DNA from 2 places in the Nitrospira sp. KM1 genome. Region 2 is predicted to be linked to the other one. Evidence: riboswitches for the same ligand, from Rfam matches in the RefSeq annotation. Region 2 holds a riboswitch; the other holds the start of a gene.
What was found. A riboswitch is a leader RNA that binds a small molecule or an ion and turns the genes downstream of it on or off. The one in region 2 is predicted to bind cobalamin.
Positions count from the first base shown of each region.

Region 1: linked by a shared signal. The riboswitch ahead of W02_RS03830 (TonB-dependent siderophore receptor) and the one ahead of W02_RS02420 (ribonucleoside-diphosphate reductase subunit alpha) in region 2 are both predicted to bind cobalamin.

Region 1 covers NZ_AP022671.1:824,522-828,736, reverse strand. The annotation lists gene W02_RS03840 (iron ABC transporter permease) at 1-868, shown strand, start outside; gene W02_RS03835 (ABC transporter ATP-binding protein) at 865-1,758, shown strand; cobalamin riboswitch at 1,816-2,079, shown strand; gene W02_RS03830 (TonB-dependent siderophore receptor) at 2,105-4,108, shown strand; gene W02_RS21990 (cysteine-rich CWC family protein) at 4,195-4,215, shown strand, end outside.
Region 2 covers NZ_AP022671.1:521,218-525,432, forward strand. The annotation lists gene W02_RS02420 (ribonucleoside-diphosphate reductase subunit alpha) at 1-2,106, opposite strand, end outside; cobalamin riboswitch at 2,459-2,664, opposite strand; gene W02_RS02425 (MoaD/ThiS family protein) at 2,720-3,001, opposite strand; gene W02_RS02430 (2OG-Fe(II) oxygenase family protein) at 3,047-3,712, opposite strand; cobalamin riboswitch at 3,934-4,140, opposite strand; gene W02_RS21720 (hypothetical protein) at 4,174-4,215, shown strand, end outside.

The DNA.
Region 1 (4,215 bases), 300 kb from region 2:
TGTGACCGCCACCATTCTGATGCAGGTGCGCCTTCCCAGGGTGTTGTTGGGATTTTTGGCAGGAGCGAGCCTGGCCGCGATCGGCGTCACATTGCAGGCATTGCTGCGCAATGCATTGGCAGATCCCTACGTGCTCGGGGTGTCGAGTGGAGCGGCGCTCGGCGTGTCGGTGGCCGTCCTTTTCGGCGTGGGTACGACGATACTGTCGGTATCGGCGTTGCCGCTATGCGGATTTTTGGGAAGCCTCATGGCGTTGGCCGTGATCTATCGTATGGCGGTGAGTTATGACCGTCTCCCCATCCACAGCGTCCTCCTGGCCGGCGTCATCTTGAATGCGATCTTCTCGGCACTCATCATGTTCATCACCTCGATCCTGGATCCGAATCGTTCGTTCGGGATGATGGCCTGGCTCATGGGGTCGCTGACGGCTCCAGCTCTTCCCGCATTGTCGGTCTTTTCTTTGTATGTGCTGCTGGGTCTATTTCTCTTGCTGAGACACGTCGGCGTGCTGAACCTGATGGCGTTCGGCGAGGATGCGGCGCGGTCTCTGGGCATTGATACCGAGCGGGTGAAACGGAATCTTCTTCTCCTATCGGCCTTGATGACCGGCGCCGTCGTGTCCTTCAGCGGCATGATTGGCTTCATTGGCATGGTGATTCCCCACGCCGTGCGTATGGTGTTTGGTGCGGATCACCGTCTCCTTATGCCTGCTTCAGTCTTGATCGGAGGCGCATTTCTGACGGTTGCCGACACACTTGCCCGAACGTACGCGGCGCCGTCGGAACTACCGGTGGGAATTGTGACGGCATTGGCCGGTGGTCCGTTTTTCGTCTATTTGTTGGTCTGGAGAAAGGACCGCATGTCGTGAACGCCTCCGTCGAGATGAATTTGCCGGCAGAGAACGAGTCACAGGGATCGGTCCCGCATGCGTTCGACGTTCGCGGCTTGCATTTCCGCTATGGGAAACAAGACCAGGCCGCTTCACCCTGGATCATCCGAAACGTCAATTTCCATGTCGAGTCAGGTCAAATCCTGGGAATCGTCGGGCCCAACGGGTCCGGAAAGACATCTCTGCTCAAACTATTCGCGAGGATTGCCAGACCCTCGAAGGGTTCCATCGAATTATTTGGACACTCTTTGTGGGATTTGACTCCGGATAAGGTTGCACGGTCCGTGGCATTCGTGCCCCAAGAATCCGATTTGTCATTTCCGTTTACCGTAGCCGAAACAGTTCTCATGGGGCGATTTCCGCATCGCCATCATTCCTACTGGGACATGGGATTTGGCTGGGACCGCCGAGACGATCGAGCGATCGCGCAACAGGCAATGGAGACCATGGATGTCTGGGGGCTTGCCGGACGAGCCGTCACGGAGCTCTCGGGCGGCGAGCGGCAACGTGTCATCATCGCCCGCGCGCTCGCTCAAGATACGAAGATCCTGTTATTGGACGAACCGACCGCATTTCTGGATCTGCAGCATCAGGTTGAGATGTGCGCGCTCCTGCGCAGGCTGAAACGCGACAGCAGCATGACGATTGTCTTGGTCTCGCACGATCTGAATATCGCCAGTCAGTCCTGCGATAGAGTTGCGGTAATGAAAGACGGGGCTATCCAAGCTTTGGGCTCGCCGGAACACGTCATGCGGGCCGATGTCTTGCGCCAGGTTTATAGTTGCGATGTCCTGATCGACCGGCATCCGGAATCTGGACTTCCACGGATTACATTACCGGGAGATCGATCCGCTCAGAGTTCGAGTTGATAGAAGAAAAGACGGGAAGGTTCGTGCCCGGCCACCCGTCATTCCGATCAGGGCATGGGATATTGAGGAGGGATTGTCAGACCAACGCCGTCGGTGACGGGGAAGATGGTGAAAAACCATCACGGTGCCGCCACTGTAAGCGGGGAGCGACTCTGCACGAACGCCACTGTCTAGAAATGTGACGACGGAACCGAGTGGTCCGTCGCATCGGCTGGTCACGCCGGTGCGGCGTGCTCTCAGCCGATCTCGCAAGAGGATGGGAAGGCGCAGAGAAGCATCGATCCGCGAGTCAGGAGACCCGACCGACGGAGCGCATCAACACCCTTCGAGCCAAAGGGAGGTTTCCATGTGTCAGGTTTCCGTCTGCCTTGTCATTCGTGTGCTGATTCTTGTGATCGGCCTCGCGGTTCCCGTTCAGACCGTCCGTGCGCAAGAAGTTGCGATGGCCGAGTCATCCGAAGTCATAGAAACTCAGGAAGTGGTCGTCAGTGCCACAAAAACGGAAACTCCCATAAGAGAAGTTACGAGCGCCGTCGAAGTGATCTCCGGCGAACAAATGCAACAGCGCAAGGTCAGAACCGTGGCTGAGGCGTTACGATGGGCGCAAGGGATGGCCGTATTTCAAAGCGGCGGACCGGGAACGAATGTGGATGTGCGGATGCGGGGAGGAACACCGGAGCAGACGCTCGTTCTGATCGACGGCGCCATCGTCAACAGTGCCACACTGGGCACCTATGATTTTGCCAATTTGACGAGCGACAACATTGAACGCATCGAAATCCTGCGGGGCAGTCAAGGCATGATGTGGGGTTCGGATGCCATGGGCGGCGTGATCAATATCACAACGAAACGTGGACGAGAGACGCCGAACGTCTCGGGCTTTGCAGAGTACGGATCGTTTAATACGATTCGCGAAGGGGCCACCGTTTCGGGAAAGAAGGGACCGGTCGATGTAGCCGCATCCCTCACTCGGTGGGATACAGCCAGCTTTTCCGCCATCAATTACAGACGCGGTGCAAGTGAACGGGACGGGTTTCATAACTGGCAGGGTTCAGTCAGGTTGGGAGTCGATCTTCCGAAAGACGGACGACTGGATTTTAATTTTCGTTGGATGGATGGAATTACGAACTTAGATGGATTCGCATTCACTGATCCTGCCGACGTGCTTGGCGCAAAAACGCAAAGCAAGCAGCATGTCTTTTCCGGCTCATATATGCAACCGATCACGGACTGGTGGTCGCAAAAGCTGACGTTGGCACGAGCAACCGATAATCTGGTGACGAGCTCTGGAACGCTTCAGCGTAATCTGGTCACTGGGTTTGAGGATACTCCGTTTGCCTTCAACTCCGAGATCAGCACCACCAGTAATCGAATCGAGTGGCAGCATGATTTTCAGGTTGCCAAGCCGGTAATGTTGACGGCGGGGTACCAATTTCGCGAGCAGCTTGGAGAATTTGTCGATACTCTGAACGGTACAAGCCTCATTCCTAACAAAGGCGTGAGCAGTAATGCAGGATTTGCCGAAGCCAAACTCAATTTATGGGACCGTCTGTTTGGAACAGCAGGGATTCGGCAAGACGAATACAATGTATTTGGAAGTGCGACTACATACCGTGTCACAGCTGGTTATCTAGTCAAAGAAACCGGAACCAAGTTGCGCGGCAGCTATGGAACTGGCTTCCGTGCTCCGACGATCAATCAGCTATTCTTTCCCGACTTCGGCAATCCAAATTTGAAACCGGAGAAAAGCAAAGGTCTAGATATTGCACTCGATCAATCGTTGTTTAATGACCGGGTACTGTTAAGCGCCGGGTACTTTTGGACCCGGTATCAAAATCTGATCCTGTCGGTGTTTGATCCAGCCGGATGTCCACCGGGAGGGTTTGGGTTTTGTGCTCAGAATATCGGAGCAGCTAGGGCGGATGGACTTGAAGCAAGTGCCAAGATCCAAGTGGTTCGTGACCGTCCTTGGATCAAGAGCCTGGACGTGCAGTTCCAATACACGTATACGAACACCGAAAATCTGACTGATAATGCGAACACCCGGCTGCCCAAATGGCCGCTCCATCAATGGTCAACCATAGTCAGCTATCAGCCTGTCGAATCGTTCAGAGCCAATCTCGAGGGCCGATATATTGGGCAGCGGTTCAATGATACATTTAATGATCAACCGATTTCGTCTTTTTATGTCTGGAATGCGTCGGCCACCTATGACGTCAGTAAGTCCGTCCAAATCTATGGAAGAGCCGACAATATTTTTGGCCGCCGGTATGAAGAAGTCTTGTATTTCGGAACGCCCATCAAATCGATATTCGGCGGGGTACGGATCAATTTCGACGTGCCGTTATAGTCCGAGGAGAAGCAACATTTGTGAGCCTGGACGGCGGATCGGCAAGAGCCGTCGTCCCGGCTTGCTCCGTGGAGGTCAAGGACTGTATGAAGGGATCGATCGTCAAG
Region 2 (4,215 bases):
ATCGATGAATGCCCCGCGATCCGCAGCCATATCGATTAATGATCGCATCGGGATTTCCCAGACGGTGCGATACAGCAGACGCAAGTCATCGGGAAGATCGTCGAATGATTGAACCGATCCTTCGGCCATCTTCAATCGGTTACGCATGACTTCGGTCCAAAAGCCCCTCAGTTTCAGATCGGAGACCAGATACCGGTTGACCTGCAGGAAATCACCGGACAAGGTTTCCCGCTTAAATAGGTTGGACACTTGCGGCTCGATGCACTCATAGCAACCGGCAATAGATGCAATCGTCGCGGTCGGTGCGACCGCTATAAGAAGAGAATGCCGCAAACCGTGTGTGCGGATACGAGCTCGCAAGGCTTCCCACCGTTCCGGCTCGGAAGGGGAGACACTCCAAGCATCGAACTGGAGCTGACCATCTGCGGCACGCGTTTCGTCGAAGGCAGGATGACGACCCTTGGTCATCGCCAGATCCATCGAGGTCGACAGGGCATGAAAATAGATGTCCTCGGCGATGCGACAAGACAATCGCCTTGCTTCTGCGCTGTCGAACGGCAGCCGCAACTGAAAGAACACGTCCTGCAGGCCCATCACGCCGAGGCCGACCGGCCGCCAGCGAAAATTTGAAGCCTGGGCCGCAGGAATCGGATAGAAATTCAGATCGATGACGCGATCGAGTTGATGGACCGCCGTCCGAACGGTCTGCGCCAGCTTGGTGAAGTCGAACGATACCGTCCCGCCAGGCTCGGTGAAGAGGTGCCGAGACAGATTGATGGACCCGAGGTTGCAGACCGCGGTTTCGTTTTGGGAGGTGACTTCGAGAATTTCCGTACAGAGGTTCGACAAATGGACCGTGCGCCCGGATCTCGCGGTCTGATTACAGGTCCGATTGGATGTGTCCTTGAACGTCATCCATCCGTTTCCAGTCTGTGCAAGGGTGCGCATCATCCGCGCGTACAATGTGCGCGCCTTCACTGCCTTGACGGCCTGTCCATCGCGTTCAGCCTGCTCGTAGGCCTGCACGAAAGCGTCTCCGTACAAATCGGGGAGTTCAGGGACGTCTTTCGGATCGAACAGGCTCCAATCTGCATCCTGTTCCACGCGTTCCATGAACAGATCCGGAATCCAGTTTGCGAGATTCAGATTGTGAGTGCGAGCAGCCTCGTCACCGGTGTTATCGCGCAGCTCGAGAAATTCTTCGACGTCGGCGTGCCATGGTTCAAGATAGACGCAGCAAGCTCCCTTGCGTTTTCCTCCTTGATTGACCGCCGCCACGGAGGCGTCGAGCGTCTTCAGCCAGGGAATGATTCCGCTGGAATTGCCGTTCGTGCTCTCGATGAGCGAACCGCGGGAGCGGACGCGATGATAGGCCAGGCCGATACCGCCGGAAAATTTCGACAGCATGGCCACGTCTGTGTATCGCTGGTAAATCTGTTCCAGAGCATCTTCCGGCGAATCGAGAAGGAAACAGCTGGACAATTGCTCATGCCGCGTTCCGGCGTTGAAGAGGGTGGGAGAGCTCGGCAGATATTCCAGGACGGACATCAGCCGGTACAATTCCAGGGCATCGGAGACCGTTTCAGACAGTGCGCAGGCAATACGCAAGAAAAAGTGTTGGGCAGTCTCGATGACTTGCCGGCTGATCGGATGTTTGAGCAGATAGCGGTCGTAGATGGTGCGCAGGCCGAAGTATTCGAACTCCCGATCCCGCGCCGGCGTGATCGCATCATTCAACTTACGGGCGTTTTGAGAAACGAACGCCGCGAGGCGACCATTGATGAGTCCAAGGCGTTGCCCTTCTGCAATGGATTGCGTAAAGGCGTGGATCTCCTGATTGCGGACTTCCTTATCGATGTAGGTCGAGAGCAGCCGTGCGGCCAATTTGGAATATTGCGGCTCTTCTACAATGAGCCCTGCGGCCGTTTGAATCGAGAGACGGTCGAGTTCCCTGGTCGTCGCGCCATCGTAGAGTCCGCTGATCGTCTTGGTAGCAATTCGTAGCGGATCGATATCCGTCAAACCGGTGCAACAGCGTTCGACAGCGCGAACGATCTTCATTACATCGACGGCCTCCATCGAACCGTTGCGTTTGCGCACACGCATCGTTGAAGGAGACGAGGATGTTCCGCTGTCATTGGCCCGGTGCGCTGAGGCTGCAGGAGAAACGGATTGGGGATCTACCTGCTGGGCGGGATCGTTGGCCATAATGCCTCCTCGTTCGGTGGTTGCGCAAAGGATGTACCCTTGCGGGTTGACCGTGAGGAGCCGACATCAGCTAACACTGCCCTTTGAGACGACGCCAGGGCGTGTAAAGCCGACCTTCACCCCCACGGGTGACGGGAAGCTATGAAAGGGGATGGTCGTGAACCGAGGACGGAGGAAGGAAAGAGATCCGTACCAGCTCAGACCCATGGCCCTCCCACGAGGCTTCCAGGTCAAACCGACATCGGTTGTCTCTCCAATGTCAGATGCTGGCAGGTCTTCGGGCTTGCGAGCGTGTCGGCGTATGCCGCGTTCCTACTCTCCACCGCTTCCCAACTCTGACGAGTCAGTGCGAAGGTGGAGTCGTTCTCGCTTACCGCTGCGGGGCAGCCCCGGATTCACACCGGGTTCCCTCTTCGTCTCCGAGTATTTCGGAGAACCAGCACGGGGCGGGAGTCTATAGTCGATTCCGAGCGATGTCAAGACATACTCCGCGCTGTTTGTGTCTCAATGGTTACGTTGGAATGTCGCGTACACCATCATGAGCTTGGTTTTGCGAGTGGTAGGAAAGTTTGACGACGTCACCGTCCTTTACGATCGAGTGTTCCGATCCGATCCGTCTGTTCACAATAATGACGACTTCACGATCGATCACGAATGGGAGGAGCGCCCCCAGTCGAGGGGGATGATCTTCGATCAATTTTTTCACGGTGGTGGGCAGTGATGTCTCAATGTCCAGTTCATGCTCATCCAGTGCGGTTCGTAACGTCAGTCCAAATATTAAGACTTTAATCATGAGGCCTCGGATGCTTTCGGTAATGGTTGCACTGGCGCGATTCTCTCATGAGCCTTTGTGAATAATCGGATCGAGATTGAAGGCGATGCTGATACGAGGAGCATTCCCCGTATACCGCGTGACTGCGTGAAACAGCCAGCCGGGAAACAGCAGGCATTGGCCGGCTGAGGGGGTAAACGAGACACTCGCTCCTGCGTCATGGAGCTCTGGCACGCTGTATCGGAGATATGGGGCTAGCATGCGCGGCAGACATCCTCGCGGATCATAGAGTTGCAATTCTCCGCCATTTGCTCCCTGTGAGACGTCGCCCACGTCGATGTAATACACGCCGGACCAAAAACTGCCGGGATGTGGGTGGCAAGCATTGCTGCCTCCCTTCCGCTGTACATTGGCCCACAATTCGGCTACTCGCCACTCGGGTTGCCGCGCGTGGAGACTCGATCGTTCTGACAACTCTGTCATGCACGTGGCGACTTGGGTGACCTGACCAAGGAGAAGCTCAAGCGGATCGGCAGCCCATTCCAGCATGGAGAGATCATGAGGAGACGACCATCCGACAACCTCGTCGTCTGAATAACTCGGTTGAGAGGTTTCTCGTTCGAGGATAAGACGAGAAAGCTCGGCGTTGATGCGACGGTGGTCCACAACGGTAAACACCAGCAGCGGCGTGGCAAAGAGTGGTCTGATGGAGATTTCGTTTTCAGGCGTCACATTGCCGACCGATCCCGTGGTCCATCGAGGTTCCCGGACGAGGAGAGGATCAGCCGAAATGTGTGTGGATTTCGGACCGACCTGCATCCCCGCGGATAACGAGAATCCTTGTGAAGGGGATGTGGTCGTGAACTTAGAACGGAAGAGAAGAGACGAGTCCGTACCAGCTCAGACCCACGGCCCTCCCACGAGGCATCAAGGTCTAACAGGCACCGGTTGTCTCTCCGGAGCCGGATGCTGGCAGGTCTTCGGGCTTGCGAGCGTGTCGGCGTATGCCGCGTTCCTACTCTCCACCGCTTCCCAACTCTGACGAGTCAGTGCGAAGGTGGAGTCGTTCTCGCTTACCGCTGCGGGGCAGCCCCGGATTTGCACCGGGTTCCCTCTTTATTCTCTGAACGATCTCAGAGACCAGCAACGGGGCGGAGTCTATATTTCTGAACCAATTCAAGTCAAGGACATGAATGGCTGAACTGATAGCGATCATCATTAAATCAGTGAGAGAG